Regions from separate parts of the Pseudoduganella sp. GW821-FHT05F09 genome, predicted to be linked through region 3. Evidence: predicted binding sites of a transcription regulator. Region 3 holds the regulator's gene; each other region holds the start of a gene.
What was found. The regulator FNR, encoded in region 3, switches genes on or off when oxygen is low (the NO sensors DNR and NnrR bind a similar motif). The targets are predictions, from matches to a motif close to TTGATNNNNATCAA.

Region 1 (3,271 bases), on a different contig from region 3:
TGAAGTTTGCATTGTCTTGCCACAATCCTGCCACCGCCAACGGACGCAAGGCCAGTTTTAACCCGCGCGGCGCGTCCGCCATTTCGCTGGAATTGTGCGCACAGAGCGGCCTGGTGCCAGCCGCCAGTGCGGCCGAGTGGGGAAACACTTTCCGCGATGTGGTGCTGCCGGCCAATTCGCCCACCAGCGCGGCGATCTACGAGTTCAACTACGCCGACGCCGGCCGGATTGAACTGCTGGCCATCGACCAGGCCGGCAAGCTGGGCACGACCGATCCGTTCGTGTCGCGCCCGCGCGAACTGCGGCTGGCCACCATCACCAGCGTAGGCATAACGCCGTCCCGCAACAACCAGGCGGGCTGGCCGGCGGCATCCTTGAGCGATGGCGCTTTCGTACCGGCGGGATCGAATTTCCGGGTGCAGGTGCAAGCCATGTCCGGAGGCAGCGTGCCCGTGATAACGCCCAACTTCGGCCGCGAAGACGACCCGCTGGCCCTCACGCAGACGGCCAGGGTGGCGACCGATGCCAGTGGTGAATACTTTGTGGATATGGCCCCGACGGTTGTGCTGCGCGGCACGTTCGGCGGGTTCAGCAGTGGCGTGGCCAGCGGCGATTTTGCCTTTGACGACGTCGGCATTATCCGGCTCAGCGTGCAGGCATTGGATTATCTGGGAACGGGCCCCATTGACGTGCTGCCGGTCAACGTTGGCCGCTTCTACCCGCACCATTTCGACACCGTTCCTGCGCGGACCCTGGACTGCCATACCCTGCTGCCGTGCGCGGCTGGCGTGAACGGCGCGGCCTATTCGAAGCAGCCGTTCCCGGTGCAGTTACTGGCCCGCAATGCGCTCGGCGCCACCACCGTCAACTATCGCGGCAGTTTAGCCAGGGCGGCGGCATTGACGGCTTTCTCCGCCGCGCAGGGGAGTAGCGCCAATCCGCCCAGCACGCCGACCGGTTCGGTGCTGAGCGCGGCCACCGTTGCCGCAAGCAACTTTGTGGACGGCATCGCTACGCTTACGCCGGTTTATACCTTTCCAACGGTAAATGCGGCCAGCACCATCGCGCCGACGAATATCTTCCTGCGCGGCACCGAGACCAGCGGCACCGACGCCGTCACCTCCAAGATCAGCGGCGCCATCGAGGGTGGCCTGGTGATCGTCAGCGGCCGCTTTGTGGCCAGCCATGGCTATGGCTCGGAGCTGCTGCCCATGCCGCTGGACTTGCAGGCGCAATTCTTCAGCAGCAGCGGCTGGCAACTGAGCATCAGCGACAACGCCAGCAGCCTGGCCGGCACCGACCTGGTGTTCAGCAGCTGTACCAAGACGCTGGCAAACGGTGCGCAATGCAAGGCCGTGCTGGCCTCCATGTCCGCCGCCACGGTGACGTTGCAAAAAGGCGCGGCGACCATCCGGCTGGCGGCGCCGGGCGCGGGCAATTACGGCAGCACGAATGTGATGCCTGCCAAGCCGGTCTGGCTGCCCGGCGTCTATGGACGGCTCACTTACGGCACCTACCGCGCGCCATACATTTACCTGAGGGAAATGCATTGACCGGCTTGCAATGTGCTTTTTGTCTCCATTCGGCAAAAAAGCAGGGGAAAGTTGTTTCAAGGGATGAAATATGGCCTCGACGCGGCAGGAATCTTGAATATAATCAAGCCACTGCGACGGTTTGTGAATGCATCGCTAAATATTGAGACGGTTTTATGGGTTTTTGGGGAAAAGCGAAGAAAAAAGACGGCTGGCTTGCCATTGCGCTCTATGCGGACGGCGTGCTGGCTGCGCGCGTCGAGCGCCGCCGCGAAGCCAAGCCCGCTGTCCGGACGGCGCTGTTTGTGCAAGGCGCGCGCGAGCAGGCCGGCGCGGCCTTGGCGCGTCTGCACAAGGACCTGAACACGGCGCAGTACCAGTGCTCGAGCGTGCTGGGCATGGGCGAATACCAGCTGCTGATGCTGGAAGCGCCCAATGTGCCGGCCGAGGAATTGAAGACGGCGGTGAGCTGGCGCCTGAAAGACATGATCGACTTTCCGGTAGCCGACGCCACCGTGGACGTGCTGGATGTGCCGGTGGCCAAGAACGCGCCCGCCCACAACCACCAGGTGTTTGCCGTGGCCGCGCGCAATAGCGTGATCGAGCCGCGCCAGAACCTGTTCGCGGGCAGCAAGGTCTGCCTGGACGTCATCGACATCCCTGAAATGGCCCAGCGCAATATCTCAGCCATGCTGGAGCCGGAAGGGCGCGGCGTGGCCTTGCTGTCGTTCGACATGGACGGCGGCCTGCTGACGGTCACCTTCGGCGGCGAGCTGTACCTGGCGCGCCGCATGGACATCACGCTGGCCCAGCTGCTGATCGGCGACAGCGGCAAGCAGCAGCAGCTGCACGACCGCATCACGCTGGAGCTGCAGCGTTCGCTGGACCACTTCGAGCGGCAGTTCAGCCATGTCGCAGTATCCAAGCTGGTGCTGGCGCCGACCGGCAGTCCGGAGCTGCACGACTACCTGTCGCGCAACCTGTATCTGCCGGTGGAAGTGCTGGACCTGGACAGTGTGCTGGACCTGGAGCAAGTGCCCGAACTGCGCGACCCGGCGCAGCAGGCGCGCTACTTCATGACGCTGGGCGCCGCCCTGCGCGATGAAGGAGGCCGCCCTTGAGCCAGCAGATCAATCTCTTCAATCCGCGCTTCCTCAAGCAGAAGAACTATTTCTCCGCCGCCGCCCTGGCTGGCGTGCTGGGCGTTGTACTGCTGGCCGGCCTGGCCGCCGGCATGGTGGCAAAGCAGCGCGCCGCCGCGCTGGAGGCGCAGGCCGCCGCCGTCAAGAGCGAGCTGGCGCAGAGTGAAACCCGCAAGACCGCCGCGCTGACTGAACTGGCGCCGCGCCAGCGCAGCGCCACGGTGCAGCAGGAACTGGACCAGGCCGAGGCCGAAAACCGCGCGCTGCTGGGCGTGTCGGCCATACTGGACAAGGGCGAGTTCGGCAACACGCGCGGCTACTCGGCTTACTTCAAGGCGTTTGCGCGCAGCCGCGTCAACGGCTTGTGGCTGACCGGCGTGCAGATCGTCGGCGCGGGCAATGAGATCGGCTTGCAGGGGCGCACCCTGCAGGCCAGCCTGCTGCCGGGCTATCTGGGCGGGCTGTCGCGTGAGCCGGTGTTGAAAGGCACCAGCTTCGGCCACCTGGAGATGAACCAGCCCAAGCCCGCTGCGGCCGTGCCGGGCGCGCCCGCGCTGAGCACGGCGCCGCCGGGCGGCGAAGGCGCATCCAGTGCGC
Region 2 (3,271 bases), 260 kb from region 3:
AGGCCGCAAGCCAGTGCGGCCGCTTCGAACTCCTCCAGGCCCGCGCGCGCGTCTGCGCGCCACAACGCCAGCCGCTCGGCGGCCTGCGGCGGCAGGCGCGCGGCGTCGGCGGGCAGCGCGTAGCGGGACACGCCCGTGCAGGCCAGCCCTGTCAGGTGCGCATCGCACGCCAGCGCGAGCCGCGCCGCCAGCGCCATGCGCGCGGCGGCGTGCGGCGACAGGCTGGCATGCACCAAAATCCGTTTGTATGCCATGGACACTCCTTTGAGGGGCGATGCGCCGCCGTTCAATGCGACATCAGCACGGGCAGCGTCATCGATTGCAGTACCCGGCGCGTCACGCCGCCCAGGATGATCTCGCTCCAGCGCTGGTGGCCGTAGGCGCCCATCACCAGCAGGTCGGCGCTCAGGTCGGCCGCCAGCGACAGCAGGGCGCTGCCGACGTCGATGCCGTCCGCCGTGGCGTGCTGCTGCACCTCCACTTTCACTCCGTGCCGCGCAAGGTAGAGCGCTATATCGGCGCCGGGCACGTCGCCGTGCACGCCGTACTGCCGCTCCGCGTCGAACACCGCCAGCGTGACCTGGGCGCTGCGCTTGAGCAGCGGCAGCGCGTCGGTGATGGCGCGCGTGGCGGCGCGGCTGCCGTCCCATGCCACCAGCGCATGCCGGTCGAGATGCGTAAAGACGCAGGCGTAAGGCACCATCAGCACCGGCCGGCCGCCGTTCAGCGCCACATACTCGGGCAGGCTGCGCAGCAAGCGCGGGCCGCTGGTGTCGGGGCTGGTCTGGCTCAGCACCACCAGATCGGCGTAGTGCGCCTGCTGCACCAGGCCGAAGTCCGGGTCGTCGTCGGTGTAGCGGGTTTCATAGCTGATGGCGGCGGCGCTGGCCAGCTTGTCGAACTGCGCCAGCGCCAGCCGGTTGTCTTCCTTCACTTTGTCGAACACTTCCTGCGGCACCGGTGCGCCCCAGGTCATGCCGCCGCTGCGGTAGAAGTCCATGGCCAGGCCGGACAGCGCCGCGCCGGTCAGGTGGGCTTCCTGCCTGCGCGCCAGCTCGGCAGCGAACTCGATGCGCGCTGTGGCGTGGGATGATTGATCCACATGGACCAGGATGGATTTGTATGACATGGCAAGCTCCTTGAAATTCGCCGCATGCAATCGATGGGAGAGAGTTTCAGGCTACCAAAGCCCATGCGGAATTTTTATGATGCAGATCAAATTTGCCCGCATCGGCCGCCGCCGGCCCTTTTTGGCGAAAACTTTGATCTGCATCAAGTTCCGGGGCTGACGCGCCCGCAGGCGGCCGATAGAGTGATGTGGCCGCTTAACAGGACGGCCATGCCGTGCCGTCCTGCAGCGTGCACACTGGGGGACGACCATGCAACTGCAATTCCTGGGGGCGACCGGCACCGTGACCGGTTCCAAATATCTGCTCACCGCCGGCGGCGCGCGCATGCTGCTGGACTGCGGCCTGTTCCAGGGCTATAAGAACTTGCGGCTGCGCAACTGGGCCGACCTGCCGGTGGCGCCTGCGGACATCAACGCGGTGGTGCTGACCCACGCCCACCTGGACCACAGCGGCTATCTGCCGCTGCTTGTCAAGAACGGCTTCCGGGGCAGGATTTATTGCAGCGAAGCGACTTTCGACTTGTGCAAGCTGCTGCTGCCCGACAGCGGCCGCCTGCTCGAAGAGGAGGCCGGCCACGCGAACCGCCACGGCTATTCCAAGCATGCGCCGGCGCTGCCGCTGTACACCGAGCACGACGCGCTGAACGCGCTGCGCTATTTTTCACCGGTGCCCTTCGGCAGGACGTTCGAGATCTGCGGCAAGCTGTGCGGCCAACTGGCGCTGGGCGGCCACATCCTCGGCGCGGCCATCGCCACGATAACCGACGGCACCCGCACGGTCACCTTTTCGGGCGACCTCGGGCGTTTGCACGACGCCATCATGGCCGAACCCAGCCATGTCGCCCGCTGCGACTACCTGGTGCTGGAATCGACCTACGGCGACCGCCTGCACGACCCCGCCGATCCCGCCGTGCTGCTGGGCGAGACCATACGCCAGACGGCCGCGCGCGGCGGCGTCACCATCATTCCTGCCTTCGCGGTCGGACGCGCCCAGTCCATCCTGTACGCCATCCACCAGCTCAAGCAGCAAGGCCGGCTGCCGGCGTCGCTGCCGGTGTACCTGAACAGCCCCATGGCCACCGACGCCACGGCGCTGTACCAGAAGCACCGCAAGCTGCACCGGCTGGACCACGGCCAATGCCAGGCCATGTGCCACGCGGCGCACATCGTCAACAGCGTCGAGGAATCGATTGCGCTCAACCAGCGGCAGCTGCCCATGGTGATCATCGCGGCCAGCGGCATGGCGACCGGGGGCAGGGTGCTGCACCATCTCAAGGCCTTCGCCGGCGATCCGCGCAACACCGTGCTGTTTGTCGGCTTCCAGGCCGGCGGCACGCGCGGCGCGGCAATGCTGGCGGGTGTGCCCGAGATCAAGATCCACGGCGAGTACGTGCCACTGCGCGCCAGCGTGCGTCAGATCGACAACCTGTCGGCGCACGCCGACGCGGGGGAAATCCTGAGCTGGCTGGGCCATTTCCAGCAGCCGCCCAAACGCACTTTCATCACGCATGGCGAACCGGCCGCGGCCGACGCGCTGCGCCACCGCATCGAGGAGCAATTGCACTGGGACTGCCGGGTGCCGGACTACCTGGAACGGCAGGAGCTGGCGTGAAGCGCGCGGCAGATGGCGGTGCGCCCATGGCCGGGCTGCTGCTGCACCGGCTGGGCATCGACACCTACCAGGAGCCCGTGGTCTACTTGCGCAGCGACAGCCCGGTATGCAAGTCGGAGGGCTTCGAGGCGCGCTCGCGCATCGAGGTCTGGCGCGGCGACGCGCACATCCTGGCCACGCTCAACGTGGTGCACGGCAGCCTGATCGGCCTGTACCAGCTGGGTTTGTCGGAAGCGGCCTGGCGCGCGCTGGGCGGCGCCGACGGCGAGCCGCTGCGGGTGGCGCACGCGCGGCCGGTGCTGTCGCTGTCGGCGGTGCGGGCCAAGATCTACGGGCGGCCGTTGGGGGCCGAAGCGGCCGCCGGCATCGTGCGCGACGTGGCGGACGGACGCTACTCGGAAATCGAACTGGCGGCGCTGATCACCGCCTGCTCCGGCGACCGCATGGACCTGGCCGAGACCATCGCGCTCACGCGCGCCATGGTGGCGGCCGGCCAGCGCCTGCAGTGGCCGGGCGGGCTGGTGCTCGAC
Region 3 (3,271 bases):
GACAATTTCGCACTGTGGGACAGCCGGGTCACGCCGTTCAACGCCAAGCGCATGGGACCGAAGCGCGACCTGATCGGCGAACTGGCGGCCGCCGTGCGCAAGGAGGGCATGAAGTTCGGCGTATCCAACCACGGGGTGGAGAATTTCACCTTCATCAATCCCCCGCCAGCGCTGGAAGCCCGCCTGAAAGCGGCCAAGGCCGACCTGTACGACCCGGAGTGGGCCGCGTTCTACAACGTGGCCGACCGCAGCCAGCCCGCCATGGAGCGCTTCCTCACCGACTGGGTGAACCGCAACCTGGAGCTGATCGACCAGTACCAGCCCGACATCCTGTGGTTCGACAACGGCGTCAATCTGCGCGTGCTGGACCCGCTCAAGCTGCGCTTGGCGGCCTATTACTACAACCGCGCCCAGGCCTGGAACAAGGAAGTCTCGATCAGCACCAAGTTCGTTGCCTACGCGCCCAGCAATGACGACGCCAGGCAGGTCGGCTCCATCATCGACTTTGAAAAAATAGGCGTGCGTTCGCCGGCCGACATCCGCCCCGGCCCGTGGATGGTGGACGACACCATAGGCAGCACCTGGGGCTACACCAACGGCATGAAGGTGGCCGGCGGCGCCGCCATTATCGGCCGCCTGGTGGACACGGCGAGCAAGGGCGGCTTCTACCTGCTCAACCTCTCGCCCAAGGCGGACGGCACCATCCCCGAGGAGCAGCAGCGCACCTTGCTGGACGTGGGCGCCTGGCTGGACACCAATGGCGAGGCCATCTACGGCACCCGGCCCTGGAAGCAGTTCGGCGAGGAATCGTGGCGCTTCACGGCCAAGGGGGCGGCGGTCTACGCCATCGGCGCGCCGCGCGACGGCTCGGTGGTGCTGCGCGTGCTCGGCCCGGGCGCGGGCAAGGTGAAGGGCGTGGAACAGCTGGGCCGCGACGGCGCGCTGCCGTTCCGCCAGACCCAGGAAGGCCTGACCGTGGAGGGCATTTCCAGCGCTCCCGGCGCCTTGGCCGGGGCACCGTCGGCCCTGAAAATCACCTTCTGAGCCGGATTGTAGGGGATCCCCTACAGCAACTGGCCGGAATACCCGATACCGCCCAGGCCCGGTGCACGCGATACTGTCCGCATCGACAGCGCAGCCCATGCACCGGAGCCGACCATGACCACCGCCACCATCCACATCGCATCCTCCAACCCAGCGCGGCCGCAGCCCCAGCCGCGCTGCGGCCTGTGCAGCTTCAACCGCCTGTGCCTGCCGCAGGGCCTGGACGAGGAATCGATGCACCGCCTGGAGCAGATCATCTCGCGCCGCCGCAAGGTGCAGCGCGACGAGCAGCTGTTCAGCATGGGGCAGGGTTTCGGCAGCCTGTACGCGGTGCGCCTGGGGCATTTCAAGACCGCGCAGGTGAACCAGCGCGGCGAACAGCAGATTACCGGTTTCCACATGGCCGGCGACCTGCTCGGCATGGAAGCGATAGGCACCGGCCAGCACAGCTGCAGCGCGGTGGCGCTGGAAGACAGCGAAGTGTGCGAAATCCCCTTCAACCGCCTGCAGGAACTGGTGGCGCAAGTACCCGAGCTGATGCACCAGTTCCACCGCGTCATGGCGCGCGAGATCCAGCGCGAGCAGGCTGTTGCCCTATTTTTGGGCAATATGCGCGCCGAACAGCGCCTGGCCTTGATGCTGACTTCGCTGGGCGCCCGCTACGCGGCGCGCGGCTTCTCTCCTGCAAGCTTCCAGCTGCGCATGTCGCGCGAGGACATCGGCGGCTACCTGGGCCTGACCATCGAGAGCATCAGCCGCCTGCTGGCGCGTTTCCGCAAGGCTGGCTGGATCAGCCTGAACAACCGCGACCTGCGCATACTCGACCTGGCCGGCCTGCAGGACCTGGCCTCCGGCCGTCTGGCGCCGGAGCAGCAGGCCGCCTGACTGCGGGCGGCCGCGCCGCACGGGCGCCGAGGCTTTACCGGGGCGTGCATCCCTCGTATGATTGCGGCATGCAAAATCCCCCCATCGCCGACCAAAGCCTGGCCTGGCTACTGGCTGCCGCCACCGACCCCGTCCTCATCGTCGACCGCGGCGGCGCCATTGCGCTCGCCAATCCGGCCCTGGAAGCGCTGTTCGGCTACACGCAGGAGCAGTTGCAGGGCCTGCCGGTGGAGACGCTGATACCCGAACGCTTCCGGCACGGCCACCAGGCGCTGCGCGAAGGCTACAGCGCCGAGCCGCGCCCGCGCGCCATGGGCGCCGGCGCGCAGTTGTCCGGCCGCCACCGGGAGGGACGCGAATTCCCGGTCGAAGTCAGCCTGTCGCCGCTGCGCAGCCCGGACGGCCAGACCATGGTGATGGCCACCATCCACGACATCAGCGCCCGCAAGGCCGCCGAGCAGGCGCTCCAGGAGAGCGAAGCGCGCATGCGCGCCGTGTTCGAGACGGCGGTGGACGCCATCATCACCATCGACGAAAACGGCATGCTGGAGCGCCTTAACCCCGCCGCCGAGCGCATGTTCGGCTACCGGGAGGCGGAAGTGGCGGGCCGCAATATCAATATGCTGATGCCGGAGCCGCACCGCAGCGCGCACGACGGCTACCTGTCCCACTACCGCGCCACCGGCGAAAAACGCATAATCGGCAAGGGCCGCGAAGTGCAGGGCCTGCGGCGCGACGGCAGCGTCTTCCCCATGGACCTGTCGGTGGCCGAGATGACGCTGGGCGGCAAGCGCATGTACACCGGCCTGGTACGCGACATTACCGAGCGCAAGCTGGCCGAGCAGAAGTCCCAGCAGCTGCTGCAGGCACTGCGCCAGTCGCAGGACGAGCTGCGCCGCCTGGGCGCGCACCAGGAACGCATCAAGGAAGAAGAACGCAAGCGCATTGCGCAGGAAATCCACGACGAACTGGGCGGGCTGCTGACCGGCATCCGCGCCTACGTCCTGGTGGCGCAGGAGCGGGCGGTGGCGGCGGGCAGCACGCCCGAGCCGCTGCTGGCGGATACGGCGGACCTGGTGCAGAGCGCCATCGAAACCGTGCGCCGCGTGATTACCGACCTGCGCCCCAGCGTGCTGGACCAGCTGGGCGTGTGGGCCGCGCTGGAATGGTATGCGGACCAGGTGGCGCTGCGGGCAGGCCTGCGTTGCGTGTGCCGTATCGATGCGCAGGCCGCTGCGCTGGAACTGGACGCGGACCGCAGCACCATGCTGTTCCGCATCGTGCAGGAGGCGCTGACCAATGTGGTGCGCCACGCGCAGGCCACGCAGGCGACGATAGCAGT

Region 1: AC07S4_RS20595 (agglutinin biogenesis protein MshI) is a predicted target of FNR. The motif match lies at 1,647-1,660, and genes of this name have one in related genera.
Region 2: AC07S4_RS03490 (MBL fold metallo-hydrolase RNA specificity domain-containing protein) is a predicted target of FNR. The motif match lies at 1,263-1,276, and genes of this name have one in related genera.

The regions. Positions count from the first base shown of each region.
Region 1 is NZ_JBWKSD010000006.1:187,865-191,135, forward strand. It holds gene AC07S4_RS20590 (DUF6701 domain-containing protein) at 1-1,553, shown strand, start outside; gene AC07S4_RS20595 (agglutinin biogenesis protein MshI) at 1,709-2,653, shown strand; gene AC07S4_RS20600 (MSHA biogenesis protein MshA) at 2,650-3,271, shown strand, end outside.
Region 2 is NZ_JBWKSD010000001.1:815,078-818,348, forward strand. It holds gene AC07S4_RS03480 (universal stress protein) at 1-254, opposite strand, end outside; gene AC07S4_RS03485 (universal stress protein) at 287-1,129, opposite strand; gene AC07S4_RS03490 (MBL fold metallo-hydrolase RNA specificity domain-containing protein) at 1,380-2,741, shown strand; gene AC07S4_RS03495 (thymidine phosphorylase family protein) at 2,768-3,271, shown strand, end outside.
Region 3 is NZ_JBWKSD010000001.1:1,077,768-1,081,038, forward strand. It holds gene AC07S4_RS04545 (alpha-L-fucosidase) at 1-1,044, shown strand, start outside; gene fnr (fumarate/nitrate reduction transcriptional regulator Fnr) at 1,159-1,929, shown strand; gene AC07S4_RS04555 (PAS domain-containing sensor histidine kinase) at 1,998-3,271, shown strand, end outside.